DNA from 2 places in the Paenibacillus residui genome. Region 2 is predicted to be linked to the other one. Evidence: riboswitches for the same ligand, from Rfam matches in the RefSeq annotation. Region 2 holds a riboswitch; the other holds the start of a gene.

Region 1 (16,223 bases), on a different contig from region 2:
GGAATGATCGATCCTTCGTATTTTTCCTCGATAAATGCTTTGACCTCCGGCGATTGCAGAGCTTTCACCAGCTTCTGAACGGCTTCGGAATCTTTATTGTCTTCCCTTGCGGCAATGATGTTAGGAAACGGGGAATCCTTATCTTCCATGAAGAGAGCATCCTTGGTCGGAACAAGCTTCGCTTCCAAAGCGTAATTCGTATTAATCAGCGCCAAATCCACTTCATCCAATACACGAGGGAGCATGGCGGCTTCAAGTTCATTAATTTTCAGCCCCTTGGGGTTCTCCACGATATCCTTGGCGGTTGCTGCGATGCCTACCCCATCCTTCAGCTTGATCAAGCCGTTTTCCTCGAGAAGCACAAGAGCGCGTCCTCCATTGGAAGGGTCGTTAGGAATGGCGACCGTGGCCCCATCCTGCAATTCGTCAATGGACTTAATCTTGTGAGAGTAGGCGCCGAACGGCTCCACATGAATGCTTCCTACACTCACCAGCTTCGTTCCTTTATCTTTATTGAACTGCTCCATATAGGGAAGGTGTTGGAAAAAGTTTACATCCAATTGTTTCTCATCTACCTGTACGTTCGCTTGAACGTAATCGGTAAACTCTTTAATTTCCAGAATGACGCCTTCTTCTTTCAACTTATCCTGAACCAGCTTCAGAAGCTCGGCATGCGGCACGGCAGATGCTCCCACCTTCAAGGTAACCTCCTTGGCGGCAGGCTCGGAGCCTTGGGAGCCGGATGGCGAAGCAGAAGGAGAAGACGACGGCGTAGGAGCCGCGTTCTTCTGTCCGCAGCCCGCAAAGGCGACTAAAGCGATAATAAGAAGAAATGCAAGTACTACCTGTTTTTTCATTAGGTTTCTCCCCTTTTCTTTAATTTATCTATTGCATTATTTGCGGATGAATCGGAGAACGAGACGATCCCCGACCATCTGCAAAACTTGCACCAAAATAATTAATATAAGTACGGTGGCGATCATGACTTCCGTCTGGAAGCGCTGATATCCATATCGGATGGCAAGATCCCCCAGCCCCCCACCGCCGATCATGCCCGACATGGCGGTATAAGATACCAGCGTGACGGTGGTGATGGTGATCCCTGCAATCAGGCCCGGGAGCGACTCCGGCAGCAGCACCCGCAAGACGATCTGGGCGCGTCCCGCCCCCATGGATTGGGCAGCTTCTATAACGCCGCGGTCCACTTCCCGCAGAGCGGTCTCTACGAGGCGGGCGAAGAACGGAGCGGCCGCAATGACAAGCGGAGGTATCGTTCCCTTGACACCCATAGAGGTCCCGACCATCAGCTTCGTTAACGGAATAAGTGCAACCATCAGGACAACAAATGGCACGGAACGCAGCACGTTAACGATGAAGGAAGTGATCAGATTGACAGCCCGGTTCTGCAGCAAATTTCCCTTGGTTGTCAAATAGAGCAGAATACCCATCGGCAAGCCGATGATAAACGTGAACAGAGTGGATAGACCCAGCATGATCAGCGTCTGCTTCGTCTCCCGGGCAATTTCGGCCCAATCGATACTAGCCCAATCCATGCTCGTACACCTCCACATCCAGCCCGCGTTCTATAAGCAAGCTTACGGTATCATCCGCGGCCTGCCGAGGCCCCTCAATCTTAACAACCAATTGCCCGTACGGGGTACTTTTCATCCGGGAAATCGTTCCCTGCAGGATCGAGAACGTTACGCCCGTTTCCTGCACCACGCGGGACAAAATTGGCTCGTAAGTAGATTCGCCAAGAAAATTGATCTTTAAAATCGTGGAGTCCGGAGAGAGCTTCTCGTCCCGGAAATCGATGCTATCCGCTACTTGCTCAATGAACTGTTTGGTCACTTCATGCCGAGGCTTCAGGAAGACCTCTGCCACAGGGCCCTGTTCGATGATCCGGCCCTGATGGATGACCGCCACCCGGTCGCAGATCGAACGGATAACATGCATCTCATGGGTAATCAAGACAATCGTGATCCTTAGCTTGCGATTGATATCCAGCAGCAGACTGAGGATCGAATTCGTCGTCTGCGGGTCCAGGGCGGAAGTTGCCTCATCGCAAAGCAGAACATGCGGGTTAGTGGCCAGAGCCCGGGCGATGCCGACTCTCTGCTTCTGTCCTCCGGACAATTGGGCCGGATATTTCCTGCTCTGCTCCGTCAGGCCGACCAGCTCCAACAGCTCCCGCACGCGTTGGTTCACTTCCGCCTTCGGCGTCTTGATCAGCTTAAGCGGGAAAGCGACATTCTCCTCTACGGTTGCCGAGGACAGGAGATTGAAATGCTGGAATATCATTCCGATCCGCCTCCGCTGCTCCTGCAGCTGCTTCGTGGAAAGTGCCGTAAGCTCCACTCCGTCGACGACAACGGAGCCGGCTGTCGGACGCTCCAGCAAATTTATACTTCTGAGAAGGGTGCTCTTCCCGGCACCGGAATGCCCGATGATTCCGAAAATTTCCCCTTGCTCAATGCTCAAATCGATGTCATGCAAAGCGTACGTCGTATGGGAACCGCTTTGGTATTGTTTTTGCACATGGCGCAATTCAATCATGGATTCACCTCAATATAAGAAAAAGCCCTCATGCAGAGCAAAAAGGGCTTTCCGATCTAATCGAAACCGTCCTTTCTCATCTGCCAGAATCATTCGATTCTGAAGGAATTGGCACCATTGTCACCGCACGCTGCTCGCGCACGATCGGTTGCCGGGCTTCATAGGGCCTGTCCCTCCGCCTCTCTGGATAAGAAAATGCCGTATTCAGTTTTGTTGTTCCTGAGAAATACAAGCCTCAGTATACCCCATCCCGGTTTCGTTCGTCAATCCTCTTTCCTAAATCGCCATGATTCATCCATACGCAGTAAAACGTGGTAAATTTTGCTTCACATCACAACAAAAGAACAACTAATCCATACTAAGTTGATTGGTTATATATGTTTTTACAAAAATAGCATATATTTGAGGCCAATGCAATACTTAAACCCTTTTTAGTTTCAATTATTTTGCAGTCCAGCCGTTAACAAAGCAGTGAATCGCTTCAAGCTCGATTTCCCCGGGCTCTTTCCCCACCCGACGGGTATATTCTTGGAGGATTCGATGAAGCTCCCCTTCCGCTTCCACCGTAATAGAACACAGCAGCTTTAACAAACCGCTATATTCCAGGTACTCGTTGCGGGATAAGGGCATTTCATGCGACAGCACATAACAATCGGCGTCATACCGATCCAGCTTTTCCAATAGATCAAGAACAGCCTGGACCGTATATTTTCCGCCAAGATCGGGGTACATACAGTCTCCCAAGAACAGAACTCCTCCTGCCCGGCCTTCCTCCGCCACATAAATAACGGTGGAATCCGATGAGTGGTCTCCCCCTACGTGTTCAACGGTACAGCGGACGCCGCCCAGATCGATGTCCAGCTTATCGGTGAAGGTTTGATCCGGCAGCCGGATAAGGATATCGCGGTTGTGGGCGAATTCCTTCTTAATCATGTCCGCACAGAAGAGAAATTCACTTCCTTCCCGCACCCTCTCATCCAGAGCTTCGTCCGTCCATGAAAGCTTCGCCATATTCTCCAGTGCCTGCTTCGTCTGCAGATGGGCAATGACCGGCAGATTAAGCCGATCCGCACCGAAAACATGATCCCAATGGCAATGGGTTAGCACAACCGCGTGAAGCTTCGTGATTTGCCGTTCCGCCAGCGCCTCCAAAAGAAGCGAGGCATGCGACGCAGAATTTCCCGCATCCATAATCAATGTCCGCTCCCGGCCGCAAATTGCGGCGAGAACAGGCCGGTCGGTTTCCTCCTCAGGCGGCATAAAATAGACGGCATCCGTCAGACGCTCGAGCTTCTTTTCCTTCATTAGAATAGTTCCCCTCTCTTAGACTTAATCGCTAGCTATCCGCTTCATTGCCGGATTGCGCCGTTCCCGCGTCCTCTCTGGACGCAACTACCAGACGCTGCAGAACGTCAAGCACCTGCCGGAGATCCTCGAGCGGGACCTTGGAATAAAACCGGCGCACGAGCCATTCGTCAATCGATTGAAGCAGCGCGGCATATTCCTCTCCACGCTCCCCCAGCCGGATGAACGACTCCCTTCGGTTGTCGGGATTCGTCCGGCGCGTAATCATCCGCCCTTCCTCCAGCTTCGGCAGCACCTGACTGACCGCGCTTTTGGAAATTTGAAAATGTGCGGCAATCTGGTTCGCCGTAACCGGCTGATTGCGGATAATATAATACATGAACAGCTCCTGCTGCGGTGTCAGGTGATAGCTCTTCAGACGCTCCGCTTGCTTCGTATTCTGCCAAACCAAGGACTGAAACTGTTCGAAGGACTGATTAATTTGATCCATTACTTTCAAATACTCGTCCACCCTGTCACCTCCCAGAGGTTTATGCAGTTTAGTTTATTAAACTTAACTATATAAGTCAACCATTTATACCTGCCCAATTACGAATTCTTATTCAAATATACACGAAAATTATCGTTAGGGAGCCCACCAGTTCCATCGGCCGAGCAGCTTCATCAAAGACGGGACGAGCATCATGCGAACAATAGTGGCATCGATTAGGATGGCCGCAGCGATTCCTATGCCAAGCTGCTTAACCCCCGCTACCCCTCCCCAAGCGAAAGGAGCGGTCACTGCGATCATTATCGCCGCCGCAGAGGAAATTATTTTACTGGTGATTGTCAATCCTTCCAGTACGGAGCGTTCATTGTCTTTAGTCCGGAGATAGATTTCATAAATTCTCGACAGCAGAAACACCCCGTAATCCATGCTGATACCGAACGTCAGGCCGAAAATAAACACCGGTATCATGATGGCGATGCTGGTCGGCTCCAACCCGAACCTGCCGTCTTGGAATATCCATACAAGAATGCCGAAGGAAGCTCCGAGGCTTAACAGATTCATCAGAATCGTTTTGAGCGGTATCCACAAGGAGCGGAAAGCGAGAAACAGAACAAGGAAGTTGGACCCGAATACAAATAAGAAAACATATTTAAGCTTGGTCCTGATTTCATCATAGACCTCCTGCTGATATTTCGGCTCCCCGCCAACCTGGATGGAGAGACGGGATGACAGCTCCTCCTCCGCCCCCCATTTTCGGGCCCAATCGATGGCTGTCTTGGAGGAAGGGCCGCCATTCAACGTCACGGCAATGAGCATGCGGTTTCCTTGAACGAAGGGCTCTAATAGCGGGCCGAACCTTTTCTTCAACTCGGCGTTCTGAGTAATCATATGAAGCTGCCCAGGGGTCAAGGAAAGCCGGTCGAAGACAGTTTCGACTCTTAATACGCCGGGGCTGAGCCGCAATCGCTCCGCCAGATCATAGACGGCCAGCCAATCGTTTCGGTCCGGGTGAATTTGTCCGGCTTCCGCTACCATATACACTTGCGAGACAGTGGGAGGGGAAAAATATGCGGCGAACCGCTCCGCAGTTTGACGGGATTCGTAATGACGGGGCAAAGAGGTGGCATCGGGAACGGTCATTTCCATCCGGGCGAGGGGCAGGAGACAGACAAGAAGAGCCACAGAGGCCAGCGTACCCATTAGGACCGGCCGCCGCATGACATAAGCGGATAGAGCGGCCCATAAGCTGCTCCGGACAATCCGGCGCCCTCGGCCTTCCGCCTGCAGCCGTCCTCCTGCCAGCACCAGCAGAGCCGGGACCAAAGTGAACGTTAGCAGCAGCGAAACGGTAAGTACGATCATGGCGCCGATCGCGACCGAGTTAAAAATGGGCATCCGGATGAACAAAGTGCCCGCCAGTCCCAGGTATACGCATAAAGCGGAAAAAAATACAGCCCGGCCGGCTGTGGACATGGCGATGCCCAGCGCCTTCGGGAGCGGATGCCTACGAAGCTCCTCGCGAAAGCGGCTGACCAGCATCAGGGCGAAATCGATGCTTAACGCCAGCCCCACCATAGGAATGACGTTCAATACGAATATGGACAGCTCCAATCGGGTTCCCAGCCCATACATAATACCCATGGTCCCTATCACCCCGATCAATCCTACAACAACGGGGATCATGGAGCTGATGAAGCCTCCGAAAGCGATCCAGAGGATGATGAACGCCAGCGGTACCCCTATCATCTCCGCCTGGGTCAAATCGGCATGGCTGGTCCGGTTGACATCCTCCTGAACGACCGGCTTCCCGGTCATTGAAACCGCCAACCGATCGTTATCAGGGAATAGACTTCTAATGTCGTCTAGAACCTTTTGAGTCTCGCGGGCAGGGGTATCCAGCACCAGCAAAGCATAAGCTGCCTTTTCCTGCAGCATTCCTTCCCTGGTCCATGGGGAGATCACCTCCCGGATGCCGTTCACCTGCTCCACCCGCCGAAGCATACCGGCGATTTCCAGATGAAACCGCTGCGGAGAGAGCGGATTCTTGTTCTCAAAGAGCAGGATCACCGGCTCGTCCGGTATATGAAAATCCGCAGCTAATATTTGCTTCGTCCGGGCATAGTCCCCTTCTACCCTTAGCCCGTGATCCTGCAGTACGGCAGGGAGCTTGACGGCGAAGCTTCCGCATACCACAAGAAAGACAAGCCACGCGGCTACAATCGCACGAGAATATCGGACCGCCAGTGTGGCAAACCATTGCAGCACAACATTCTCCCCCAGACGCAAAAAAGTTTATCTCACAAGCCCCTCATTTTAACCGCACAGCTGCGCATGCCTCCTCCTCTACCGTTCTCTCGGGTTCACACAGGTTATCCGGGTCCTTTCGACCATCCGGCCGGCCAAACCGGGAAGCCGATATCCTAAGCGGAACAACAGAGGAGACGCTACCCGGCTGCCAAGCATCCTTTGCAGCCATCTGCCCCATCGCAGCGGAGGCATGCATTCCTGCCGCAAGGCCCGGGTATACTGCTGCCTCCATTCGTCCAGCCCGAGGCTCCCCCGCAGAAATTCGTCCGCCCACCGCGAACATAATACGACCGTGCGCAGAGCTACCGCCATTCCGTCCCCGCATAGAGGAGGAATCATCACAGCAGCGTCTCCGATGAGGGGCACCTGCCCCCAGGCGGTTGGTTTTCGGCTGATGACTACAGGGTATACGGCCGCTTGTGTCTCCGCAAGCGGCATTCCGCCAACAAGTCTTCGCTGCAAGGCGGGATTGCGTTCGGCCGCCCATTCTATAGCGTTTTGCACGGATTTTCCCGCGTGATAGAAGGCTTCCCTGGTCATCAGCGCGGCCACGTTATGACGATTTCCTTCAATCGGGGCTATGCCCAAATAGCCCCCCGGAAACAGGTACAGCTCGACCCGGTCTCCTCGCTCCATGCCGGAATAGTGGGCTTTCACCCCGACATACGATTGGTGAAGAACGGATGCGGCCGGAGCCAGTCCGGTACGGGGGCGGCGCCCCCAGGCACCAATCACCGCACGGGCTTCCACGATTTGCCGCACGCTCCGGCCGCGAAGCTCTAACCGGTGCCCCTCCCCGTTCCTGCTGCCTATCGAAATAACAGCGGTGCCGCTTATGAGCTCCGCCCCCCGCTCCTGGGCAGCATGCTGCAGCGCATGATCCAGAGCGAAACGGCTGATCCCGAGCGCCGTCCCCGGCAACGGAATGTCCAGCGACCATTCATTGGCCGCAGTAAGCCTGACCGTTCTCATCGCGCTTGGCTGCAGCGGCTGGAGCAGTGGCAGCAGACCAAGGACAGACAAGCTGTCCAGCGATTCCGGAGACAGAAATTCCCCGCACACCTTATGTCGGGGACAGGTATCCTGATCAATTAAGACGGTGCTCCAACCCATTCCGGCCAGAGCCGCCGCCATGCTGCTCCCGGCGACTCCTCCGCCGATTACTGCCGCATCGTACCTTCGCATCGTCCCCCCCTCCTTCCCGACGGCCGGAGCCGGCCAATGCTTAGTTGACCGGCTTTTGAGCGGTCACCACGTATCGGAACAACGGCCGCCAGGTTATGGACAGGTTGGGGACCGGCAAGGTGTCCCTCAGACGCTGCCACTCTTCGGCCCGGAACCCTTTGGCCACGGATAGCGGGCCGTCGTTGCGGATATAGCGGTTGCGTGAAATCGACCGGGTGACCAACCAGACAGCCAGCCAGGCGAGCCAATGCCGGTGAATATCCTGTATGACAATGCCCATTCTTGAAGCCTTCAGCATCTGCCGGACGACCCCCGGCAATTGTTCGGATGCGAAATGGTGGACAAACTGGGTGGCGGTCACAATATCCGCGCAGCCTTCCGGCAGCTGGAACAAATCCTGGCGGACGACACTCACTCTCGGTTCCCGGCTGAATAATTGCCGTGCTTCCGCACACGCCTCCTCCGTAATATCCGAGATCGTGATGGTCAGATCGATCCGCTCACGGTCCGCCCAGCGCAGAAGCCGCCGGTTGACATCCCCCGAGCCTGCACCGATGTCCAATATCGAGAATCGCTCCGGCTGTCCCGCTGCCGACCAGATCTGCCGGACTCCATAGAGCGTCGGCCCGGAAGCGGCAAAAATCCGGTTCAACCGGCGCAAATGGCGCAGCGCTTCACTCAAATCCGGGCCTCCGGCTGTCAAATCGTCCATCAGCTCCGGCTCCGCCGCTCTCCGCTTCAACGATGGAATCAATGGAGTCCCTCCTTTACTCCGCCCTTCCGCTTATCCGCGGCTTGCAGGCGGCACATAAGCCATTTGCATAATTTCCGCTGTAAGGCCGGGTCCGAAGGCTAAGGCGATTCCTTCTTTCCGGGCGGTTTCGGCCGTTTCCATAGAACATCTTATGGCTTCCAGCACGAACAGAATCGTCGCCGACGAAAGGTTGCCATATCGCCGGAGAATCTTTCGGCTGGCGGCCGTCTGTTCCTCGCTTAAGCCATATATCGTTTGCAGCGTATCGATAATGCCGCGGCCGCCGGGGTGAATCGCCCAAAATTCGGGGGCGGGGCCGCCTTCCAGAAGGCGCTCCACTTCGGGAGGCACATACTCACCGATCCGCTGCGGAATGAGCGGCGACAGATACAAGTTAAAGCCGTAGTTTCCAACCTTCCATATCATCTCGTCAGCCGATTCGGGGAAGAGCACCGTTCGGCTGCGGCCCAAGGCCAGCATTCCCCGTTCAGAGGAATGCGCGCCACCGACCACGCAGGCCGATGCCCCGTCGCCGAAGAACGCTGCGCCGAACAGCGCCTCCCGGTCTGCTGCGTGTTGGATATGCAGCGTGCACAATTCGACGCAGACGATCAGCACCTTCGCCTGCGGGAGGTGCTCGACCATGCGGCGGGACAGCCGGAGTGCCGTCATCCCGGCAGCACAGCCGAGGAAAGTCAGCGGAATCCGCTCGACGTCGGCGGGCAGGCCAAGCTGCTGGACAAGGACGGCATCCAGCCCGGGCAGGAATAAACCCGTACAGCTGACCGTAATCAAATGGGTAATGTCGCCCGGACTTATCCGGCTGTCCTTCAACGCCAGGCTTCCCGCCTCGAAGCCAAGCTGCGCCGCCTCTATTCGGAATTTCTCCATCCGCTCCTCGGTGGAGGGCACCTCTTGGGGGCGCGAATAGGCTACATAACGGCAGCGGTCACCCCGGTTTAACAGCTCGGGCTCACAGGTGTAGCGCGTTTCTACGCCGCAGTTGCGAAATATTTTACCGGCCCAGCGCGCCGCCTGCCGATGCCCCGACTCGACCAGGGCATCGGTGAGCTTGCTTGAGGCTTCCTCCTGTTCCAGCCGGTAAGGTGGCACGGCAGTGCCTATGCCCAATATAGCTATGTCCGGCCCGTTGCTCTTCATCTGCTTCTTCCTTTCTCTATCGCTTTAAAACGATCTATAAGACCGTAGTGACGCAAGAAAGCTATCATCCATTCTCGGCAGGCATGTGGTATGTGGGACAAGATCCGCTATAGAATAGTATGAAGGCAGCTAGTGAATTATGTTTAAAACAAAAGGCAGGCCCAAGTTGGCCTGCCGTAATTTCTTTTATGGAAGCTCAGAACGATTTCCCTTCTCATCCGGACTGGCAACCGGATATTTCACCGAATACTCGGCGGATGCGAGCCAGGAGCCGGAGGCGAAATCCCTGCCTCTAACCACCACCTCGTCCCCATACACTTCTACATAATAGCCCTGGCTTCCCTTCTTGTAATCCTCCGTATCCGTCGACAGGTAGGCCACGGAAGCCGTATTCAGCATAGTCCCGTATCGCGACAGGTACATGGTGCGAGCGGAACCTAATTCCCAATGAGAATGCCCGGTGAACAAGATCGTTTGCGGGTATTTGGCCAGAATGCTCTTCATCTGCGAATCCTGCACGACTCCATGCCAATCCCGCGAACCGGCCACCCCGTCCTTCAGCGGTTGATGAAGAAATACGAATACGGGTTTGCGGGAATCCGATCCTTCCGCCAGCTTCTCCTCGAACCAGTTCAGCTGAACGTCTGATAAATAAGCATCGTCCTTCAACCCCTGCTCCGTTCCCAAAAAAATAAAATGATATCCTTCCAGCCAGTGGTCATGATAAAGGCCTTTCATTCCCGTCTTGCGCAAAAAACGTTTCCTGCGGTCGTCCCAATCAGCCCAGCGCACATCGTGGTTTCCCATCGTAAACAGCATCTTGGGCCGACCGTTCTCCTTCCATATTCTCAGCATTTCATCATATTCCGGCTCCGTTCCGGAATCCGTAATATCTCCGACCAGCATGATCCCTGCGCTGTCCGGACAATGCTCCCGGATATCCTTCAACGCTCGGTCGAAGTTCCGGTTGAAATCGTGGTTCTCGTCCGTTGTTACGTGGATGTCGCTAATTACCTGAAAGCGGATGAGCGGCTTAACGGCGGATGAAGGCGCTTCCGAATAATTTGTCATTGACAGCCCTCCCGAGCTCTTTTTCTTCTCCTTCATTCTAACAGGATTTTGCAGGAAATTGACCCCTGTCCCGCAAATAAATTATCCCCCATGGCTTGTCCGCACTTGTCAGCAGTCCTGCCGGACGGGACGACAGCGGATGAGCCCTTTTTACCGTAGTAATAGCGATTATCGGCATCACTTCGCGGCAAGCTTCCGTTAATTTCCTGTCAACCTTCGCTCTATAATCCTGTATTGTTTTTCCAGCAGAAACCATCTTATACTTAGGAAGAGATAAAATTAAAAGAACGGTCCGTCATTGCAGCGGTCCGGAAGGAGGTACCAGATGAATCGCGATACGCTGGAATTGTTTCGCACTTTGACAGAGCTGCCGGGGCCTCCCGGTTTTGAGCATGAGGTGCGCCGATTTGTCCGCGCTGAATTGGAGAAGGTGACTACGGAAGTGATCAGCGACCACTTGGGCAGCATCTTCGGCGTCCTGCGGGGCGACGATAGCGGACCCAAAGTGATGGTCAACGGCCATATGGACGAGGTCGGGTTTATGATCACAGGCATTAAGGACAATGGCATGCTTAAGTTCAAGCCCTTGGGCGGCTGGTGGAGTCAGGTGCTGCTCGCCCAGCGCGTTCAGATCTTGACCAAGCAGGGAACGTTATTCGGAGTCATCGGCTCGACCCCTCCCCATCTGTTGGATGAATCGCAGCGCAGTAAGCCGGCGGACATCGGCACCATGTTCATCGACATCGGGGCCGACAGCCAGGAGCACGCAATGGAGCTGGGCGTTCGTCCGGGCCTGCCTGCCGTTCCCGTCTGTCCTTTCACCCCGCTGGCGGACGGCAAGAAAATTATGGCGAAAGCCTGGGACAATCGCTTCGGCGTCGGCCTTGCACTGGAGCTGGCCAAAGAGCTGAAGGGGCAGCACTTCCCCAACGTCCTCTATACCGGCGCAACGGTTCAGGAGGAGGTCGGGCTTCGCGGCGCACAAACGGCGGCGGCGCTTATTGAACCCGACATTTGTTACACGCTCGATGCGGGCCCGGCCAACGATACGACAGGCGACCGCCAAGCCTTCGGCCATTTGGGCAAAGGAACGCTTGTCCGAATTCTGGACAGCTCCATCGTCCCGAACCAGGCATTGATCGAGTTTATTCTCGATACGGCGGAAACCCATGATATTCCTTATCAATTCTTTGTTTCTCCTGGAGCAACCGATGCGGGGAAGGTCCATCTGTACGGCAAGGGCGTACCTACCGCAGCTCTGGGGGTATGCGCCCGGTATATCCACACTTCCGCTTCCATCCTGCATATCGACGATTATGCGGCGGCCAAGGAGCTGTTAGTCCGTCTGGTGCAGGCCACGGACCGGACCCTGGTGCGGACGGTCACCGAGCAGGCGTAGGAGTTTATTCTATGGAAAAGAGTTCCTGACTTTCCCAGTAATTAAGATAAGCGTCCATTCCGTTCCGAAGGTACACGCCCTGAAGCTTCATACAACAAAGAATCAGTGACCGGCGCATGCTGAAATGGATTCGTAGGGGGCTAACTCCCGGGGCAGTGAAGGAAAACATCCTTGTCGCGAATTCATTCCGTGGGCCAACATAAATTCCTGCGATAATACATCAATTATGAAGCGAATGGAGATGTTCGAAGGAAAAGCCTGCAACAATACATGAAATCGAACTGGAAAAAAGATGCACTTTTTCAAGCTTTAATCCAATAAGCGGGGGAACACATCAAAAAAGATGTACTTTTGCGGGCTTTAACTCGACAGCTATCGATAGTGATCAAAAAGATATACTTTTGCGTTTTTTGCCGCCCCAGCCGCTAGCCGCTACCAGCTATCGTGAAAAAAGCTCCTGACGGAGCCATTGCGAAGATGAAAACCGCTGCCGCCTCTAAAGCCGCAGCGGTTTTACTATTGCCGATAAAAAACATCCCAAGCCGCAGCCGCTCTTCCTTGAACGACAGCGGTGGAGTTTTTTCTATTTATCCCGGTTGGTGAAATAAATGACATGCGGACCGGGCGCTCCGCCGGTCAGGCTGATCTCGGATTTATAAGTATTTCCGTTGGCCCCCAGTATGAAGTCGGCAAACGGCCAGGCTTGCTCATAAGTAATAAAATCAGACAGCTTCAACCGGTTCCCCCACTTCACCACATAATGCCCAAATCCTCCCGAAGGATTGTGATAGAGCGTTACCGCGCGGGGATGATGGTGACCGTTCTCGATGACCACTTGAAGCCGGTACATGACTCCGTAGTTTCCGTTATTAACCACGCTGCCGCCATCTACCGCGTTATATCCTGTCTCGTATTCCCCGGGCATTTTATCGCTCCATTGACCGGATTCGGCGCTGGAGATGCGGATCAGCGCATTTCCCATGGCGGTGTTGTATTTCAGAGTCCCTACGCGGTCATAATGCGGGAAGGTTCCCCGCGTATGCGAATCGCCAGGCAGCACGGGAACGGTGACCGGATTATCCGGGCGGTCTTTATAATTCAGCACGGTTACCGTCACCGCTGCAGGCCGGTTACCCTTCTTGGTTTTGGCCAGGAATTGGGCGATTCCGCTGTTCGTGTATGTGGGCGCCGTAGGAGATTCGATATAATAGCTTTCTCCGGGGGCAAGCGTCGTAAGAAACTGTTTGTTGAAGTTACTTGCCATGAAATCGGCCAGAGCATCCTGTCCGGCAACGTCGACATAATAGCTCGTTCCGACCCCGCTGCCTTCCGTAAACAACTGCACCGCTTCCTCCGACTCATTCGTGACGGCCACCGCCACCGTCACCGTCTCATTCCCTGCATTCTGATGGTGCCAGAACACGCGGAAGGAATCGCTAACCGAATCCCTGTAGAACGCTCCCTGATTGGTAAATGATTCCGGGGAATCGCTGAGAATCAGCTTGCCTCCAACTCCGGTAAGCTGAGGCTTCTCCAGAGGCACAGCCGGCTTCAATTCGGATACGGGAATAACTCCCTGACTTGCAAAGACGGTGCTGGCACTCAGCAGGCCGATCAACATGAAAGCTAACAGAATTCTGACCCGGTTCATCGAACATCTCCTTTACACAATTGGTTGGAAGAAGCAGATCTTCCCTGCTCAGCGGCATAGCTAAAGTCCTTCGTAGTCTTAACAGGCCCTGGAATAGGCATACCAAAGCAAATCCGTACCGCGCCTCCGGGCCGTCTTCCCGACATCGCTCCCCCCTTCCAGGATTCAGTATAAACTCGCCGCCTATCCCCCATTCTATTCTTCAAGCCATTAAACTTTCCTCATTAAACGCGGAGGATGTCCGATCAAGGGCCTGATTGCCTGCCATGCATTACAGCAACGAGGCTTCCCGGGAAGGAGCGTTACGAATAGAGGGGGAGCCGTCGCCTGTTTCAGCTCCCATGCATTTCCTTCGCGATGGAGCGGAATGATAAGAATCTACAGACTTTTGACCCGCGCAGGACTATTTGGTACAGTCGGTATGGAGGTGATCTTAATGTTAAAATTGGGCGTTCTTGACCAATCTCATATAGGCGAAAACCGAACGGCCGCAGATGCGTTGAAGGAAACGACTCGGCTTGCGCAGGAAACGGAGAAACTCGGCTATACCCGATATTGGGTATCCGAGCATCATGCCTCTAAGGCGCTGGCCTCCTCTAGCCCTGAAGTGCTGATCGCGCATCTGGCGGCGGCGACCTCCCGTATCCGGGTCGGCTCGGGAGGAATTATGCTGCCTCATTACAGTCCGTATAAAGTGGCGGAGAACTTCCGCCTGCTCGAAGCGCTTCATCCCGGAAGGATCGATCTCGGGCTGGGACGCGCCCCGGGAGGCTTGCCCCTGGCGACAAGGGCTCTTCAGGAGGGGAAATATACCGGCATAGACCGCTACCCTCAACAGGTGGCAGATCTGACCGGCTATTTGCACCAAAATTTGCCCGAGGAGCATCCTTTTGCCGCACTGCAGGCTGCTCCTCTGATCTCTACGGCACCCGAAATATGGCTGCTGGGCTCCAGCAGTGAAAGCGCGCGGATAGCCGCTCAACTGGGAACGGCCTATGCCTATGCGCAGTTTTTCGGCGTGCCGGGCGGAGAGAATGCGATGCGGATTTATCAGGAGCAGTTTCGCCCTTCCTTTCTGAATGAGAAGCCGAAATCGATCGTAGCCGTGCTGGTTATATGCGCCGATACGGAAGAGGAAGCGGAACGGCTGGCCTCCAGCACCGATTTGTTTTTCCTGCGTCTCGAGCTCGGCATGGAGCTGTCCTTTTTTCCGTCGGTAGAGACCGCCCTGAGTTACCCGTACACGGAATTCGACAGGGAGAGAATCCGTCATGGGCGCGAGCGCCGGATTGTCGGGTCCCCGGAGCAGGTCAAGGAACGCTTGCTCGCGGTCAGCGAACAATATAGCACCGATGAAGTGGTCGTGATTACCCCTACCCACGATTTCGTGGCACGCGTCCGCTCGTACCAATTGCTTGCCGAAGCGTTCGGGCTGGGCGATTAAAAGGCAGTGTGATGCAGAGTGTTTGCCAATCCATTCAATAAAAAAGCTCCTAACGGAGCCCTGTAAAATTCCCGCATAGTGACGCGTTGCCTTCGAAGCGTATTCCGTCCGCACACCAACGGAGTCGGCGTCTAAACCTTCCTCTAATCGCGGTCGCTCTTCATGAATTTGCTACGATACTTTGCGGGAAGCAAATGATGAGCAAGGGAAAGCCACTTTTCGCGTCCGGGTAGATAAGGACGTCGCAAAGACGAGCAAGGGAAAGCCACTCTTCGCGTCCGGGTAGGAGGACGTCGTAAAGACGAGCAAGGGAAAGCCACTCTTCGCGTCCGGGTAGGTAAGGACGTCGCAAAGACGAGCAAAAGTGCATTAGAATCCGCCCCATTTCCCAAAAAAGAGCGAAAGACGCTCAAATGTGCAGTTCTTTTGGACCAAATGAGGGCATTTCGCAAAAATCACTCCAAAGACCTGCACTTTCGCTCTAGAATTAGGCATTACGCGACTTTTTCAAAAAAAGACCTGCACTTTCGCTCTAGAATTAGACACTTCGCAGCTTTTTCCAGAAAACACCTGCACTTTCGCTCTAGAATTAGACACTTCGCAGCTTTTTCCAGAAAACACCTGCAGTTTTGATTGTCTTTTACACAATTCGGCGGACGACCGGGGCTGTCCAAAAAAGTGAAACTATCCGGTGCTGAGCGGTGCTGAAAAATCGCAAACCGGATTTGGGGACAGCCCGCTGATTGAAAGAGGCACTATCCGCTAAAAGCGTTCGGTTTTAACTAAGGAACTGAATAAGCTCTCAAAACTTAAAAAAGAGGAAGCCTAAGCTTCCTCTGATTCAATCCATACCCATTATTGGTGAAGAGCGGCCTGGCGCTTGAAATGATCCTCAAGCAC
Region 2 (16,223 bases):
CTGACGTTGACATCAACGGTGCGGTCGCTGAAGCCGGTTGTCATCCCCCAGATTTGCTCGAACAGCATCTCCCGGCTGTAGACATTCTCCGGGTGCCGCATCATGGATTCCAACAGCTTGTATTCATTGGCTGTCAGCGGGGTGCTCTTTCCTCTGTACCGAAGCAGAAGCCGGGCTTTATCCAATTGCAAGTCCTCGTATTCCACCGTATTGTCCGGGGAGGCGGCAGGCTGGGCCTGGTGACGGCGCAGCAGCGCATGAATTCGTGCAAGCAGCTCGCGCTGATGGAACGGCTTGGTGACGTAATCATCGGCTCCCACCTCCAGGCCGACGACCTTGTCCATAATCTCTTCCTTCGCCGTAATCATCATGATGGGCACATTGGATTGCTTCCGCACCGTCTTGCACAGCTCGAGCCCATCCATTCTGGGCAGAGTCCAATCGAGCAGCAGCAGATCATAACTGGCCTGCTGAAACATATCCAGACCGGTTTGCCCATCATAAGCGATATCAATTTGATAGCCTTCCTTCTCCAGAAAGAAGGCAATGTTTTTGGCCATCACTTTTTCATCTTCGACGAGCAGTATTCGGCTCATTCTATCAGCCCCCTTGATATACGGTCATTAAATACCAGTTTCGAATCCGTTTGAAAGGAAAGGCGGTCATCTCCGTTTGGAGCTCGCAATATAAGGTTACCACAAGTCTTGGCAAAGAGGAAAAGGCCAAATTCCCTCTCACGACCGGTAAATCATCGGTATTCGGATGAGAAGAGCATGGAGCGGGCCAAGCCTGTTGGGGCATAAAACCGGCAGCTATGCTGGAGGACAGGGGGACATCCTGAACGGATGAACGGACCATCCCGACAGAAATGTGAATAGATTGTGAATTAATGCACAAACTGCTCTGAAATGTGAAAAAAATCACACACAAACTGTTAAATGTGTAGTAAAGTAAAGTCAAGGAGATAACCTCCCCCGCCAAACTATAAAACGAAAGAGCATCGCGAGGAATTTTGTGAAATAATTCACTAATCGAATCGCCACTCGATTACGGGAGGAATCTCAATATATAAAGAGGAGTTGAGAGGTTATGATTAAATGGTTGAGAGAAAACAGATATGCTGCAGTAGCTTTGCTCCTGCTGAGGGTATATGTCGGGTGGCAGTGGATGAGCGCCGGCTGGGGCAAAATCTTCGGCGATAAGCCATTCGATGCAGGCGGATACCTTCAGGGAGCCATAGCTAATCCCGTTGCTGACAAGGCTACTCAAGAACTGGTTTATCCGACATACATGGCCTTCATCGAGAAGTTCGCCTTGCCGAACGTGAAACTGTTTAACTTCATGATCCCCTGGGGCGAATTTCTGGTAGGATTGGGATTAATCCTCGGGGCATTAACGACAGCGGCCGCATTCTTCGGACTCTTGATGAACTTCATGTTCCTCTTCGCGGGAACGATATCGACTAACCCCTGGATGGTTCTCCTGGGAGGTCTGGTCTTCATAGCCGGGGCCAATGCCGGCAAGCTGGGAGCAGATTACTACCTTCTTCCGTATATGCGCAACTGGTTTAACAAATGGCGCAACAAAGGCCGGCCGGGTGATGCGGCGGAAGGGCAGAACAGAGAACCCGCACATGCTTAAGCTTACTTCGTAATCCATTCGGATTCATCTTATATTCCCCTAGCCCTTCGCTTCCCTGCTTGATCGGGGAAGCGCCTTTTTTATTCGGCACACTTCCCCTTCCCGAAGCCGACTCGGCGTAATCCCCCTTATTTGCTCCTAATCAAGCGTAAAATTACCCCTCTTTCAAAGCGGCACTGCTTTAATTATAATTCGCCTTAAACTACTAATCCTATGGGGGCATGGTAATTATGGGCAGCGGAGATCGGATGGAATGGCTGGATCGCGGTTGGGTATTAGCCAAAGCAGAGGCTGCATTGGAAGCCCAGCCCAGATTTATTACGGATGCGCAAGCGCCGATGAGCGAAGGCGGGATCCACGATTATTATTCCAATGGGGATTACTGGTGGCCTAACCCGGATACCCCGGATGGGCTGCCTTATGTGCGCAGGGATGGCGAATCGAACCCGGGGAGCTTTAACGAACACCGGGAAATTATGCGCAGCCTGAGGACGAATGTTGCCCACTTGGCCGCCGGGTATGCCGTCAGCGGGAAAGAAGCTTATGCGGACAAAGCCGTGTCGCTCCTTAATTCGTTCTTTCTCGCCGAAGAAACGCGCATGAATCCCCACCTGCTCTATGCGCAGGCCATTCCCGGAATTTGTTCGGGAAGAGGCATCGGAATTATCGATACTTTGCATTTGATCGAGGTGCCCGTCGCTATAGAATGTCTCAGCGGCTCTTCTTATATGACCCCTGAGATTATGGCGGGCTTACAGGGCTGGTTCCGGGATTATTTGCGTTGGATGCTGACTCACCCTTATGGGATAGAGGAGCGGGATACAGACAATAATCACAGCGTTTGCTGGCATGTTCAGGCCGCGGTTTTTGCAAGATTTGTCGGAGAGGAAGAGGTGCTAAATTTCTGCAGGAGTCAGTACAAGAAGGTGCTGCTTCCCGATCAAATGGCGGCGGACGGCAGCTTCCCCCGCGAATTGCAGCGAACGAAGCCATACGGATATTCGATTTTTGTTCTCGACAATATGATTACGCTGTGCCATGTTCTGTCTACTCCGGAAGACTGTCTATGGGATTACGAACTGAAGGACGGGAGAGGAATCCGCAGAGGACTGGATTATTTGTATCCTTATATGGCAGACAAAGCAAGCTGGCCCTATCCGCCCGATATAGAGCATGATCAAGGCTGGCCCGCGGCGGTCTCCGGACTGCTATTCGCGGGAGTGGCATTGGCGGAGCCGGCATACATTAAGCTGTGGCGTTCTTTAGACCCGGATCCCGTCGATCCGGAGGTCCGCAGAAATATGGCCATTCGTCAACCTTTGCTCTGGCTTTAAACGTTCGGGCTGCCATTGCCGCCATCGGCATTCCCGGCCATTTCATTGATGATAAAATCATTCGACAGCATGAGATAACATCAATGGTCGGAGCCATCCTGCACAATTCGGTACGAAATCGCTATACGGAGGAAATGGTTCCGGCGATTCATACGCCCTGCATTCAGACGGGGGGAGGTCACTCGGCAAGGAGAGACCGGGCAGATTTTGGGTGAGCGGATTTTGCAAGAATGTCACTCGTCCCGATTAAAACGGCGGTACTGCTCGGGGGTGAGCCCCACTGACTTGAAGAACGCCCGGTAAAACTGGCTTGTGCACGAAAAGCCGAGGCTTGCGCTGATATGAGTCACCGTAGCGGACGTTTGCCTAAGCCGCTTTTTGGCTTCTTCCACCCTCAACTGCAAAATATATTGGTAAGGCGTTATTCCGGCGGACTGTTTGAAGGTACGGATGAAATGAAACCGGCTCTGCAAAGCGATGGAAGCCAATGTATCGATAGCTATCGGATTCGTATAATGCTCTTGGATGTATTCGAAGACTCCGGCCAGATGCGGATCGGCAGACCGTCGGGGGGAAGCCCCTGCCGGGGAGGGCGAATTCGCTTTGAAGGTTCTCCACAGGTAATGAAGCACTTCCGCCTCTGTCGCTGCCGGATTCCGACCGTCGACCATACATAGGGCCGTGGTCCAGGAGCGGAAGCGGTCCGCCACTTCCCCGGGATCGAACTGCTGCTCGGGAGAGATTTCCGTAATCTTGCCGTCGCAACGGCTGGCTAGCAAGTCCTCGCGGATTTTGATAATGATGACCCCGTCTTTGGCCCCAATATGGAAATGGTGTTCGTCCATCGGACGTTGGAGAAGGCTCGCACCCGGCTGCAGCCGATAGGTTTGATTATACTGCGTCAGAACACAGGTGCCGCGAATCGGGACCGTTATTTGATACCAGCCCTCATGGGTATGGGGCGTATTGACGAATTCCTCATCGTATCGGATCAATTCCAGACGCTCCGTCGTGATTTCCATCTTCATCTTTACTCACCTTCTAACATTATAGCAAATGTTGCCCGGGGGAATTAGCAATTTTCACGTCGACAACGTTCCGCAGCTTTTTTAAGATGGTTTATAATAAAAAAAGCTCCTAACGGAACCTCTTCGAAGATGAATAACCCGGTTTTAAAGGTAGCTTTTTATGCCAATTAGAAAGTTGTTCCATTTAGATGCTTTAATGAACTAAACTTTCTAATGTGGTAAAAAACATGACGGCTTGCCGCCAAGAGGACGGCTGCCGGATATTATGTCTGAAATGAGGCTGCAGCGAGTGGAAAATGTAATCGATATGCAAGGAGTTTATTGGAAGAAAGGAAACCGCATGCTGCTGAACAACGTCAGCTGGACGGTCCGGCCCAAGGAGCATTGGGCTATGCTCGGCTTGAACGGTTCTGGGAAAACGACGATACTAAATATGATTAACGGCTATATTTGGCCGACCCAAGGAACGGTGTCGGTGTTAGGCCGCCGCTTCGGGACCGTGGATTTGCGCGAGCTTCGCCAATCGATCGGCTGGGTCAGCTCCTCCCTGCAGGAGAGGCTGTACAGAAGCGACAAGGCGCAGCATGTGGTCATCAGCGGGAAGTATGCAACAATCGGCCTGTATCAACGCCTGTCGGACGAAGAACTGGGGCGCGCGGAGGAATTGATGAAGGCTCTGGGATGTTATCATCTGTGGGACCGGGAATTCATGACTTGCTCCCAGGGCGAGAAGCAGAAGGTGCTGATTGCGCGGGCGCTGATGGCCGATCCGAAAATATTGATTCTGGACGAGCCGTGCAACGGGTTGGATTTGTTTTCGCGGGAGAAGCTGCTGGACAGCATTCAGGAGCTGTCACAGAAGGAAGATACTCCTACTCTCATTTATGTCACTCATCATACGGAAGAAATTGTGCCGGCGTTTAATCACGCCCTGCTCCTCAGACGGGGGGAGGTCATTCAGCAAGGAGAGACCGGGCAGATTCTGAATGAGCGGACTTTGAGCGAATTTTTCGAAACACCGGTGACGGTGGAGAACCATCGACAGCGGGTATATCTCCGGGTGGCTGAAATGGGCGGGGAGTAGTATCATTTGCCCCGCTTTGCAGCGCTGATGGATTTGGCTGCGCGTTTCCCGTTTCGATATTCCCGAAAAGCAGGGGATTGTTTAATTCTTGCCAAACATGATACAATTTAATAGATTAATAGTCATATTGAAGCGGAACCGTTTCCGCTCTTATTTTTTATAATATACCGGTCAGGAGGATTTGCCAGCATGACACAGAAATCGAAGATGCGAAGCGATATGATCAAGAAGGGCTTCGACCGCGCTCCGCACCGCAGCTTGCTGCGTGCCGCAGGAGTCAAGGAAGAAGACTTCGACAAGCCGTTTATCGCAGTATGTAACTCATACGTGGATATTATTCCCGGACACGTTCATCTCCAGGAATTTGGTAAAATCGTCAAGGAAGCTATCCGCGAAGCGGGCGGTGTTCCGTTCGAATTCAATACGATCGGTGTAGACGACGGAATTGCCATGGGCCATATCGGAATGCGCTATTCGCTTCCGAGCCGTGAAATCATTGCCGACTCGCTGGAAACCGTGGTGGCGGCTCACTGGTTTGACGGGATGGTTTGTATCCCCAACTGTGACAAGATTACTCCTGGAATGATGATGGGAGCTCTGCGCGTCAATATTCCAACCGTGTTCGTCAGCGGCGGACCGATGAAGGCCGGGAAGGACAAGAACGGCCGCTCCATTTCGCTATCCTCCGTATTTGAGGGCGTTGGAGCTTACCAAGCGGGTAAAATCGATGAGAAAGGCTTGGAAGAGCTGGAGCAGTATGGCTGTCCGACCTGCGGTTCCTGTTCGGGAATGTTCACCGCCAATTCGATGAACTGCCTCGCAGAAGGTTTGGGACTGGCGCTTCCGGGCAACGGAACAATCCTGGCCGTGGACGAAGCGCGCAAGGAATTTGTCAAGCGCTCGGCCAAGCAGTTGATGGAGCTCATCGAGAAGGACATCAAGCCGCGTGATATTGTTACGCTGGAAGCTATTGATAACGCCTTTGCCCTGGATATGGCGATGGGTGGTTCTACGAATACGGTGCTCCATACATTGGCGCTTGCTCATGAAGCAGGCTTTGAATATCCGATCGAACGGATCAATGAAGTGGCCAAGCGGGTGCCTCACCTGGCCAAGATTGCCCCGGCGTCGGATTATCATATCGAGGATGTACACAATGCCGGTGGAGTCAGCGCGATTATCCATGAGCTGCTGAAGAAGCCGGGAGTGCTGAACGGCGAATGCATTACCGTGACGGCCAAGACATTGGCGGAGAATGTGGCCGGATGTGAAATTTTGGATACCGATGTTATCCGTCCGCTGGATAACCCGCACAGTGAGCAGGGGGGATTGGCCGTTCTGTTCGGCAATCTGGCTCCCAATGGCAGCATTATTAAGGTCGGAGCGGTAGATCCGGAGGTTGGTGGACGTCATGTCGGACCTGCGATCTGCTTCGATTCCCAGGAAGAGGCTCTGCACGGCATTGCTAACGGCAAGGTCAAGGAAGGCCATGTTGTAGTCATTCGTTACGAAGGTCCGAAGGGAGGACCGGGAATGCCAGAGATGCTCGCTCCGACTTCGCAAATCGTGGGAATGGGACTGGGCGCCAAGGTCGGTCTGATAACGGACGGCCGCTTCTCTGGAGCTTCCCGCGGGATCAGTATCGGGCATATTTCCCCTGAAGCTGCCGAAGGCGGGCCGATCGCATTCGTCGAAGACGGGGATATTATCGAGCTGGATCTGATCAACCGCAAGATCGAGCTGAAGATCAGCGATGAAGAGATGGAACGCCGTAAAGCGAATTGGAAAGGGTTTGAGCCTAAGGTGAAGACCGGATATTTGGCGAGATATTCCAAGCTCGTGACTTCGGCCAGCACCGGCGGTGTTATGAAAATTTAACTAAGAAAAACGGACGCCTGTCTATTGGAGGCGTCCGTTTCTTATTTTTATCACATAAGGGATCTTAAAGTTCTTAGTCTGGTATAGAACAAAGATCCGTTAGATGCTTTTTTTACTTTTCAGGCTCGTCATGGGTTTCATGATCTTCGGGAAAATTCCGCTGCATGCCTTCATGAAGCTCGCGATTTTCATAGTTGTATGTGTTCGGCGGACGCTGATCCTCTCTCCACGGAGAGCTTTTGCCCAGCGATTCGGTCAGCAAACTGGAGCCGTAAGGGCCTTCGGGAAATTCCTCGGCCGTTAAGTCATTTCTCTGCGATTCCACCGTATCCAAATCGGTATTTTCGGTCCGGTTTTCTTTAACGAAACCTTCTTTCATAGTCCACCTCCGTGATCTTCCGGTTTATTTGGAAGAAGATAAGGTTTATCCTTCCCCTCTTCGAAGGGAACTATGAATGAACACTTCTAAAGATCCGTGAAATGAACATTCCCGATGATTGGCGAGAGAAAAGCTCTCAAATCTTCGCCTTCTTCTTCCGACAGTCCAAATAACCTTTCGAGGCATCCTTCCTCATGGACATCATCCGGCCCGAGAATGGCAGTGACTCCCGATTGAATATCTGTAACGAGCTTCTTCCCGTAGAATCGGTTAGATGAGGTGACCGCCAGATCGAAGCGTCTCATACTTTCCCCGATAAAACAGACAAACCGGGTGGATGTATCCTCCGTTTCGTCATATAAGAAATCCAAGTCTTTGTCGAACATTTCATACCCTCCGTTGTATATAAATAAAATGGGACGCGCTTATTTGATCTTTCTCATCATATCATATAGTACTGAAACCGGGAGCAACAAGCCGGATCCTTCCGCCAGCGGTACATAAGAAGCTAAGGATTGAATGTGCTACGTAAATTGTGCACCAGGAATGTTGAATGGCCAAGGTCGCAGAATTTCAATGCGGTTCCGTGATATAGTATGGATATGGAAGGGCTTCCGAAAATGGATGCAGATTGCAAAAATTAGACTTCCAATCGCATTTCCGGATGATTTTGAAATCGCTCTACAAATGTTGAATCGCAAATTTTAAGGCAGGTTTCTGTGTGTATGAGCCGGTACGCTATCGTTTCTTGGTACCCAGCTTTCTTTTCTTTTTTTCGGCTGGCTTTATGTGCTGATGTTTTTTGCTGTGATTGCTGTTGGTTTGGAGCTGACAAAATAAAGAAACAACAAAATATGAAAAACATTTGAAAGTAAATTAGGTATATTTGTTGACAAATGAAAATAAAAATATGTAATATAGGTACATAACGATAGTAATCGAAAGTGTTCAGACGTAGTGTGACGGATAGAATTTTTGGAGGGATGTCAAGGGAAAGCAGTTAAAATCCATCCTGCCTGAGTCTATGAAAGCGCTTATTTATTTTTCTATTAAGAAAACATTTGTGGAGTGAGAGAATGAAGAAAATTGCGATTGGAAGCGATCATCACGGATTCGAAATGAAAGAGCTTATTATTGCTTACCTGCGTGACAGGCAAATTGAAGCTGCCGATTATGGCTGCTACTCCTGTGAGGAAGTCGATTATCCGGATGTGGCCTTCGCAGTAGCTGACGATATTCGCAAGGGAAAGCTGGAACGCGGAATTTTGATATGCGGAACCGGCATTGGGGTAGCCATTGCGGCTAACAAAGTTCCGGGGATTCGGGCGGCGCAATGTCACGATACCTATTCGGCGGAGCGCGCGAGGAAGAGCAATAATGCCCAGATTATGACGATGGGAGCCAAAGTGATTGGCCCGGAGACCGCTCTTAAAATTGTGGAAGCCTGGATAGATTCAGAGTTTCAACGAGGAAATTCGGAACGAAAGGTAAATAAGATAATGGAACAGGAACAGCACTATCTAAGGAGTGGTGATGATGAAAAAGCTGATGAATCAACCCAATTCGGTTGTTGATGAAATGATTGAGGGCTATGAGGCCGCCTATCCGCAATACGTGAAGATCCTTCCGCAGAACAAGCGGTCGGTTGTTAGTGTGGATACGGTTCGTCCCGGCAAGGTGGGAGTCGTCATCGGGGGCGGATCGGGCCATGAGCCCGCGTTTATGGGTGTGATCGGCAAAGGCTTCGTGGATGGCGTGCCTGTCGGCAACGTTTTTGCTTCACCTCCTCCGGACCCGATTCTTGAAGTGACCAAAGCCGTCGATGGAGGCGCGGGAGTTATCTATATGTACGGCAATTATGCCGGGGATTGCATGAATTTCGATATGGCCGCGGAGCTGGCCGCCATGGAAGGGATTCGGGTGGAAACCGTACTGGTGACGGACGATGTGGCATCCGCACCGAAGAGCGATATCGATCGTCGGCGGGGGATTGCCGGAGGCTTTCTGGTATTCAAATCGGCGGGGGCTGCGGCCGATAAGGGTTATTCGCTCGATGAGGTCGTCCGGGTAGCGCGCAAAGCGAACGACCAGACGCGTACCATGGGGGTGGCTCTGTCCCCCTGCTCGGTTCCGCAAACCGGCAAGCCCAGCTTTGTATTGGCCGATGATGAAATGGAAATCGGTCTGGGTATTCATGGAGAGCCGGGGGTGGAGAGAGGAAAGCTGAAAACCGCCGATGAAGTGGCGGACGCTCTGCTGGACCGGATTTTTGATGACATGCCGCTCACACCGGATGATCGGGTGGCTGTGCTGGTCAACGGGCTTGGCTCGACGACTTACATGGAACAATTCATCATGTACCGCCGGGTGGCTGCGAGGCTGGCTAATCTGGGAGTTAAAGTCCACCGCTCCTTTGTCGGTGAATTCGTCACGTCTCTTGAGATGGGCGGCTGCTCCATCACGATTATGAAGCTCGATGACGAGCTGGCGGAAATGATCGACCATCCCGTAGACACCCCAATGTATGTGCAGAAGTAAGGAGGATATGCGATGAAGCTGACTATTTCCGATTTTAAACAAATTTTTATCTATATTGCCGAACAAATTGAAGCGAGGAAAGACGAGTTATCCGAGCTGGATCGCGCGGTCGGGGACGGGGATCACGGGGTAACGATGTCCATCGGCTGGCAGGCCATTGTCGATAAGCTGAATTCTTATGAAGGAGACGATTTCGCTGCGCTCTGCAAGGACATGGCGATGTCGTTCCTCAACGCGGTAGGCTCTTCCGTAGGTCCGCTGTATGCGACTGCATTCTTAAGGGGAGGCATGGCTCTGCAGGGGAAGGCGGAATTGGACGAAGAGGATGTTGTGCAGTTCTGGCTTAAAGCGGTAAACGGGATCCAGGAAAGAGGCAAAGCGCAGGTAGGCGACAAGACGATGATGGATACCTGGATTCCGGCGATGCAAGCGCTTGAACAGGAGAGGGGCAAGGGCGGAGATTTGCTGGCAAGCCTGGAGGCCGCAGTAACGGCTGGAGAGAAGGGAATGAACTCTACGGCTGAGATGCTGTCGCAGAAAGGGCGTTCCAGCCGTCTGGGCGAGCGTTCCGTCGGACATCTGGACCCCGGCTCGGTTTCTGCTTATATCATATTGTCGTCCTTCCTGGAGGCCCTCAGGAAGCTTGGCTAAGGAATAGCGGGATCAATCGAATCGAAGCCTTGCCAATTCCTCCATGGGGAGAAGGAGTAACGTAATTTTTCAGCGGAATTCTTTTATTAAAATATGAGAAAGTATTCGCCTTATACTTGTTCTTATATTTCATCGGTAAACGCGCCCGTCCTTAAGGACGGCGATAGCCGTTTATCCTTGTTTCATAAAATTTACGGGAGGAAACCAGGTATGTCTAATCATAACAATGCCATTCCGGAAACGATGAGAGCAATTGTAGCCTATGCCCCGGGGGATTACCGGCTGGAGGTTGTGCCTACTCCCAAGCTTGAGAACGATGAGGAGATTATTGTAAAAGTTGAAGCATGCGGAATTTGTGCAGGGGATATTAAGGCGTTCGACGGGGCCCCCAGCTTCTGGGGAGACGATACTCAGCCGGCTTATATTAAAGCTCCGATGATTCCGGGGCATGAGTTTATCGCCCGGGTCGTGGCCAAAGGCGATAAGGTGAAAAATTTCGAAGTCGGCGACCGGATCATATCGGAGCAAATTGTTCCTTGCTGGGATTGCCGTTTCTGCAACCGCGGACAGTACTGGATGTGTGAAAAGCACGATCTGTACGGCTTCCAGAACAACGTTAACGGCGGAATGGCCGAATATATGAAATTTACCAAGGAAGCTCTAAATTACAAGGTCCCTGAGGAGCTGCCGATTGAGCAGGCGATTCTGATCGAGCCCTATGCTTGTTCCCTGCATGCGGTACAGAGGGCGCAAATCCAGCTGGGGGATTTCGTAGTGCTGGCCGGAGCCGGAACGTTGGGTTTGGGTATGGTCGGTGCAGCGAAGAAGGCGGGAGCGCAAACGCTGGTCGTCCTGGATATGATGGATGAGCGGTTGGAACTGGCCAAAAAATTCGGCGCCGATCTCGTAATGAACCCTGCCAAGATGGATGTCGTATCGGAAATCAAGAAAATGACCGACGGCTACGGATGCGATATTTATATCGAAGCTACGGGCCATCCCAAGTCGGTTGAGCAAGGGCTGTCCATGATCAGAAAGCTGGGACGGTTCGTTGAATTCAGCGTGTTCAAGGATCCTGTGACGGTCGATTGGAGCATCATCAGCGACCGTAAGGAGCTGGATGTTCTCGGCTCCCATCTGGGCCCGTACTGCTACCCGCTGGTCATTGAGGGGATCCGGAACGGCGATTTTCCGACCGAAGGGGTAGTCACCCACAAGCTTCCTCTGGAAGATTATCTCCGCGGCTTCGAAATGATGAAGAGCGGCAAGGATTCCTTGAAAATTATTCTGGTTCCTTAAAGCAGGGATTGCAATCTATTAAAAATATAGTATAATATGGATAAATAGCATAAAATTTGGACGGCAGAGGAAGCACCTCTCTTATTGAATGATAAGAGGGGTGCTTTTTTTGTTTGTCCGCAATTCCAAACAAGGGAGGAAATAGGGAATGAATCTGATTTTTTGCAACACTTTGGAGAAGGTGACCGAGGAGAATCGGGTGCGGACAGCCCTCGTATCCATCTATGAGGAGCATGGCGAATGGTCTGTGTTCTGGAATGAGCAGGCAGAGGGGAAAGCCGTAAGGGATGTCTGGTATGAAGGGATGATGTGGGACGAAGCGCTTCAAGGATTCCGTGAAGGATTGGATGGCAAGTTTAAGGAGGGCTTCGTGCCCCTGATCCGGGGAACCGATCTGGGCCGGCGAATGGCGCCGAGAGGCGGCTTCACCCAGATGCTGCATTATTACAGCGAAGCCAACCTGCAGTCGGAGTTGTTTAACACTTTGCGGCAGTGGAGAAGAGAACAGGCCGCGAAGGAGGGGAAGTCGGCGTTCATTATTGCCACCAACCGGATTCTGCAGATGCTGAGCGTCTTTGTTCCGCATAATCTGGACGAACTGAGGCAAATTCCGGGCTTCGGGGAGCAGAGGCTGGCGAGCTACGGACAGCCTTTGCTGGAGCTGCTGCAGCAAGTGCCGCAAAGCACCCCGTTTCCATTGGATTGGGTTAAGGAGAAGGTGGATCCGGAATTATTTGAACAATGGCTGGAGGAGCAGTACCGCAAGAAGGAAACCGCGGGAGAGAAGAAGCGGGAGACGAAACGGGCGCTGCTGGAGGCCATGGAGAAAGGAGTTACGCTGGATCAGATCGCTAGCGAACTGGCGATGGAGCGTCGCGAGCTAATTCTTCTGCTGGAGGAATTGGACCGTGACGGATACGATGTCGGGCCATTCATCGAGATGGAGCTGCAAGCTGTAGCGAAGACGGAACAGAAACAGGCGGAGAAGCTGTTCCGGGATATCGGGCATCGCTATTTGAAGCCGGTCGTGCAGCAATTGTACTCCGAGGACGAATTGAAGCAGAGGGATGTTAGCCAGATCTATGATTGGCTCCGGCTGTACCGTCTCAAATACCGCAGACATGCGGGATAAAGAAACCGCAGGGAAGAAGGAGCTTATACAGCAGTAAGCGGATGCGGAATCGGCAATTAGGCTAAAGGTAGGTTAAAATCGCATTATGCAGTCGATGCCCGGGGTATGAAAGGGAAGGAAACGAACGGGATTTCCGGGGCGGCAGATATAGAAATAGAGGATCGGCTGCCGTTAAGACGCCTCTTGACGGGGGAGTTATTTTGAGCTAGAGTAGATATCAAATGTGCTGAATAATGAATATTTTAAACTCTTATCAAGAGCAGGTGGAGGGACTGGCCCGATGATACCCGGCAACCGACATTCCTATGGACAGGAATGCACGGTGCTAATTCTTGCAGAAGCTTTCGCTTCTGAGAGATGAGAGAGGACAACCTCGCGTTGGTTAAGCCGCCTTTCTCATAAGAGAAGGGCGGCTTTTTAAACGTTGGAGAGCCCCTCTCGCAGTAGCACGTTCGTGTTACCGTTAGCTTTGATCTAATTACGACCAAGGAGGGTTCCCAATGCCGATCAAAATCCCTGATCATTTGCCCGCCAAAGAAATTTTAAGCCAGGAAAACATCTTTGTCATGGGAGAGCAGCAAGCTTTCCACCAAGACATTCGTCCCTTAAAAATTGCGATTCTAAATCTGATGCCGACCAAGGAAACGACGGAGACCCAGATTTTGCGGCTGCTTGCCAATACGCCCCTGCAGGTGGAATTTGTGCTTCTGCATCCGAAATCACATACCTCCAAGAACACATCATTGGAGCATCTGGAAATGTTTTACAAAACATTCGACGACATCAAGCACGAGCAGCTGGACGGAATGATTATTACCGGGGCTCCTGTAGAGCAGTTGGAGTTTGAAGAAGTCAATTATTGGGAAGAGCTGCGTCAAATTATGGATTGGACGAAAGAAAACGTAACGTCGACCTTGCATATCTGTTGGGCTTCCCAAGCCGGCTTGTATCATCATTACGGTATTCCCAAATATAAGCTCGACCGTAAAGTTTTCGGTGTTTTTCCGCACAGGGTTTGTAAACCTAACGTGAAGCTTCTGAGGGGATTCGACGAGGTATTCTATGTCCCCCAATCGAGACATACGGAAGTGAGCCTCGAAGACATTGAACGGGTGGAGGAGCTTGAAATTCTTTCCGTATCCGATGAAGCGGGAATGTATATAACGGCAACGAAAGACGGCAGACAGATATTCGTGACGGGCCATTCGGAATACGACCAGAACACGTTGAAATGGGAGTATGACCGGGATATCCAAAGAGGTATGGACATGGAAATTCCGAAAAATTATTACCCGAATGACGACCCTACCAAGCCTCCGATGGTCACATGGAGAGCCCATGCGAATTTGTTGTTTTCCAATTGGTTGAATTACTATGTTTATCAGGAAACTCCATACGATTGGAAGACGACGAAATTACTGAAGAAGTGAGCCTCTTCTACTGCTCCGGCAGATACAAGTTTCGATCCTGCAATTACAGATGCCACAATCCTGCAGCACAGTCATGAGGATGAAGCAGCGTCAGGCGGACTTGCGTTCCGCCTGTTCTCATGTTCAGGGGCGTAAGAAGGCAGCGATAACGGCCCGCCCATGAAGTACAGTCGATCATCTTCGCAACATTATTACTGGGATTTTTTTACATCAATATCGATGAAATGAATTTAAGCGGAAGGGGATCTTGCTATGAAGATAGAAAGTCGTTTGGCTCAAATAGGTTCGATCTCGGAGCCGGTTACGGGGGCCGTCAGCTTCCCGATTTATAATGCTACAGCCTTCCGGCACCCAAGGCTGGGGGAAAGCACCGGGTTCGATTATTCCCGGACCAAGAATCCGACCCGCACCGTGCTGGAGGAGGCGATCGCCGATCTCGAATCCGGGGATGCCGGCTTTGCTTTCAGCTCCGGTATGGCGGCGCTCCAGACCATTTTTGCGTTGTTTGGACAAGGGGATCATCTGCTTGTGTCGCTGGACTTGTATGGGGGAACCTACAGGCTGATCGAGCAAGTGCTGAACCGGTTTGGCATCACGGCCTCGTACGTCGATACCAATCGGATGGACGAGCTGGAGAAATATCGGACTCCGAAGACGAAAGCGGTATTGATCGAAACGCCGACCAATCCGTTGATGATGATTACGGATCTGCGGGGAGTATCGGAATGGGCGAAACGGAACGGGCTGCTCGTGATCGTCGACAATACTTTGCTGACCCCCTTTTTCCAAAGACCGCTGGAGCTGGGGGCCGATATAGTCATCCACAGCGCCACCAAGTACTTGGGCGGGCATAATGATGTGCTGGCCGGATTGGTCGTAACCAAAGGGAAGGAATTGAGCGAGAAAATCGGCTTCCTGCAAAATTCGATCGGCGCCGTCCTCGGCCCGAACGATTCCTGGCTGCTGATGAGGGGGATGAAGACGCTCGCGCTGCGGATGGAGAGACATCAATTCAATGCTCTGCGAATCGCACAGTTTCTGAGCGAGCATCCTTTGGTCGATGAAGTATATTATCCCGGCCTCGAGAGCCATCCCGATTATGAATTGCAGAACAAACAATCGTCGGGAAACACAGGGATTCTCTCCTTTAAGGTGAAGAAAGCCCGGTATATCGATCCCATCCTGCGTTCGATCCGGTTAATCGCATTCGCCGAAAGCTTGGGCGGAGTCGAGTCGCTGATGACCTTCCCCGCAGTTCAGACCCACGGGGATATTCCGGAGGAGATCCGCAACCGGGTTGGCGTGGACGACCGTTTGCTGAGATTTTCTGTCGGAATCGAGCATATCGATGATCTTATTGCGGACTTGACCCGGGCATTTGAAGCGGCGGCCGCAGAGGAGCAATCCGGAGAAGGAGAGAGGCATTCATGAATAAAGATCGTTTAACGGATAAGCAGAAGACCGCGGAGCCTGAATTTGCTACCCGATTGATTCATTTCGGCTCAGAGCTTTGCAAACAGACCGGTGCGGCCAGCATCCCGATCTATCAGGCATCGACATTCCATCATTTCGATATCCACAACCCTCCCGAGTTCGATTACTCCCGGTCGGGCAATCCGACACGGCAGGTTCTGGAGGAATATATAGCTGCTTTGGAAGGAGGCTGCAGGGGTTTTGCCTTTTCTTCCGGAATGGCCGCCATATCCGCGGCATTTTTCATGCTGTCGGCAGGCGATCATGTTATTTGCACAGAAGACGTATACGGGGGAACCTATCGGCTGCTGACTACGATATTGAACCGCATGAACATCGAGACGACCTTCGTCGAT

Evidence for each region. A riboswitch is a leader RNA that binds a small molecule or an ion and turns the genes downstream of it on or off. The one in region 2 is predicted to bind S-adenosylmethionine.
Region 1: it holds a riboswitch for S-adenosylmethionine, as region 2 does, so the genes downstream of both, ACFQ03_RS07310 (methionine ABC transporter ATP-binding protein) here and metA (homoserine O-acetyltransferase MetA) in region 2, are expected to answer to the same signal.

Annotation. Positions count from the first base shown of each region.
Region 1 is NZ_JBHTIU010000027.1:40,498-56,720, forward strand. It holds gene ACFQ03_RS07300 (MetQ/NlpA family ABC transporter substrate-binding protein) at 1-857, opposite strand, end outside; gene ACFQ03_RS07305 (methionine ABC transporter permease) at 894-1,553, opposite strand; gene ACFQ03_RS07310 (methionine ABC transporter ATP-binding protein) at 1,540-2,556, opposite strand; SAM riboswitch class I at 2,630-2,750, opposite strand; gene ACFQ03_RS07315 (MBL fold metallo-hydrolase) at 2,998-3,861, opposite strand; gene ACFQ03_RS07320 (MarR family winged helix-turn-helix transcriptional regulator) at 3,893-4,372, opposite strand; gene ACFQ03_RS07325 (MMPL family transporter) at 4,487-6,616, opposite strand; gene ACFQ03_RS07330 (NAD(P)/FAD-dependent oxidoreductase) at 6,695-7,843, opposite strand; gene ACFQ03_RS07335 (methyltransferase domain-containing protein) at 7,884-8,597, opposite strand; gene ACFQ03_RS07340 (type III polyketide synthase) at 8,628-9,758, opposite strand; gene ACFQ03_RS07345 (metallophosphoesterase family protein) at 9,945-10,829, opposite strand; gene ACFQ03_RS07350 (M42 family metallopeptidase) at 11,155-12,228, shown strand; gene ACFQ03_RS07355 (hypothetical protein) at 12,812-13,879, opposite strand; gene ACFQ03_RS07360 (LLM class flavin-dependent oxidoreductase) at 14,316-15,323, shown strand; gene aroC (chorismate synthase) at 16,179-16,223, opposite strand, start outside.
Region 2 is NZ_JBHTIU010000107.1:39,257-55,479, forward strand. It holds gene ACFQ03_RS24940 (response regulator transcription factor) at 1-596, opposite strand, end outside; gene ACFQ03_RS24945 (DoxX family protein) at 1,090-1,641, shown strand; gene ACFQ03_RS24950 (alginate lyase family protein) at 1,872-2,975, shown strand; gene ACFQ03_RS24955 (helix-turn-helix domain-containing protein) at 3,209-4,003, opposite strand; gene ACFQ03_RS24960 (ABC transporter ATP-binding protein) at 4,293-5,087, shown strand; gene ilvD (dihydroxy-acid dehydratase) at 5,277-6,965, shown strand; gene ACFQ03_RS24970 (hypothetical protein) at 7,078-7,344, opposite strand; gene ACFQ03_RS24975 (DUF3055 domain-containing protein) at 7,431-7,730, opposite strand; gene rpiB (ribose 5-phosphate isomerase B) at 8,421-8,918, shown strand; gene ACFQ03_RS24985 (dihydroxyacetone kinase subunit DhaK) at 8,881-9,882, shown strand; gene dhaL (dihydroxyacetone kinase subunit DhaL) at 9,895-10,533, shown strand; gene ACFQ03_RS24995 (MDR/zinc-dependent alcohol dehydrogenase-like family protein) at 10,744-11,832, shown strand; gene ACFQ03_RS25000 (HRDC domain-containing protein) at 11,981-12,964, shown strand; SAM riboswitch class I at 13,212-13,328, shown strand; gene metA (homoserine O-acetyltransferase MetA) at 13,465-14,394, shown strand; gene ACFQ03_RS25010 (aminotransferase class I/II-fold pyridoxal phosphate-dependent enzyme) at 14,647-15,825, shown strand; gene ACFQ03_RS25015 (trans-sulfuration enzyme family protein) at 15,822-16,223, shown strand, end outside.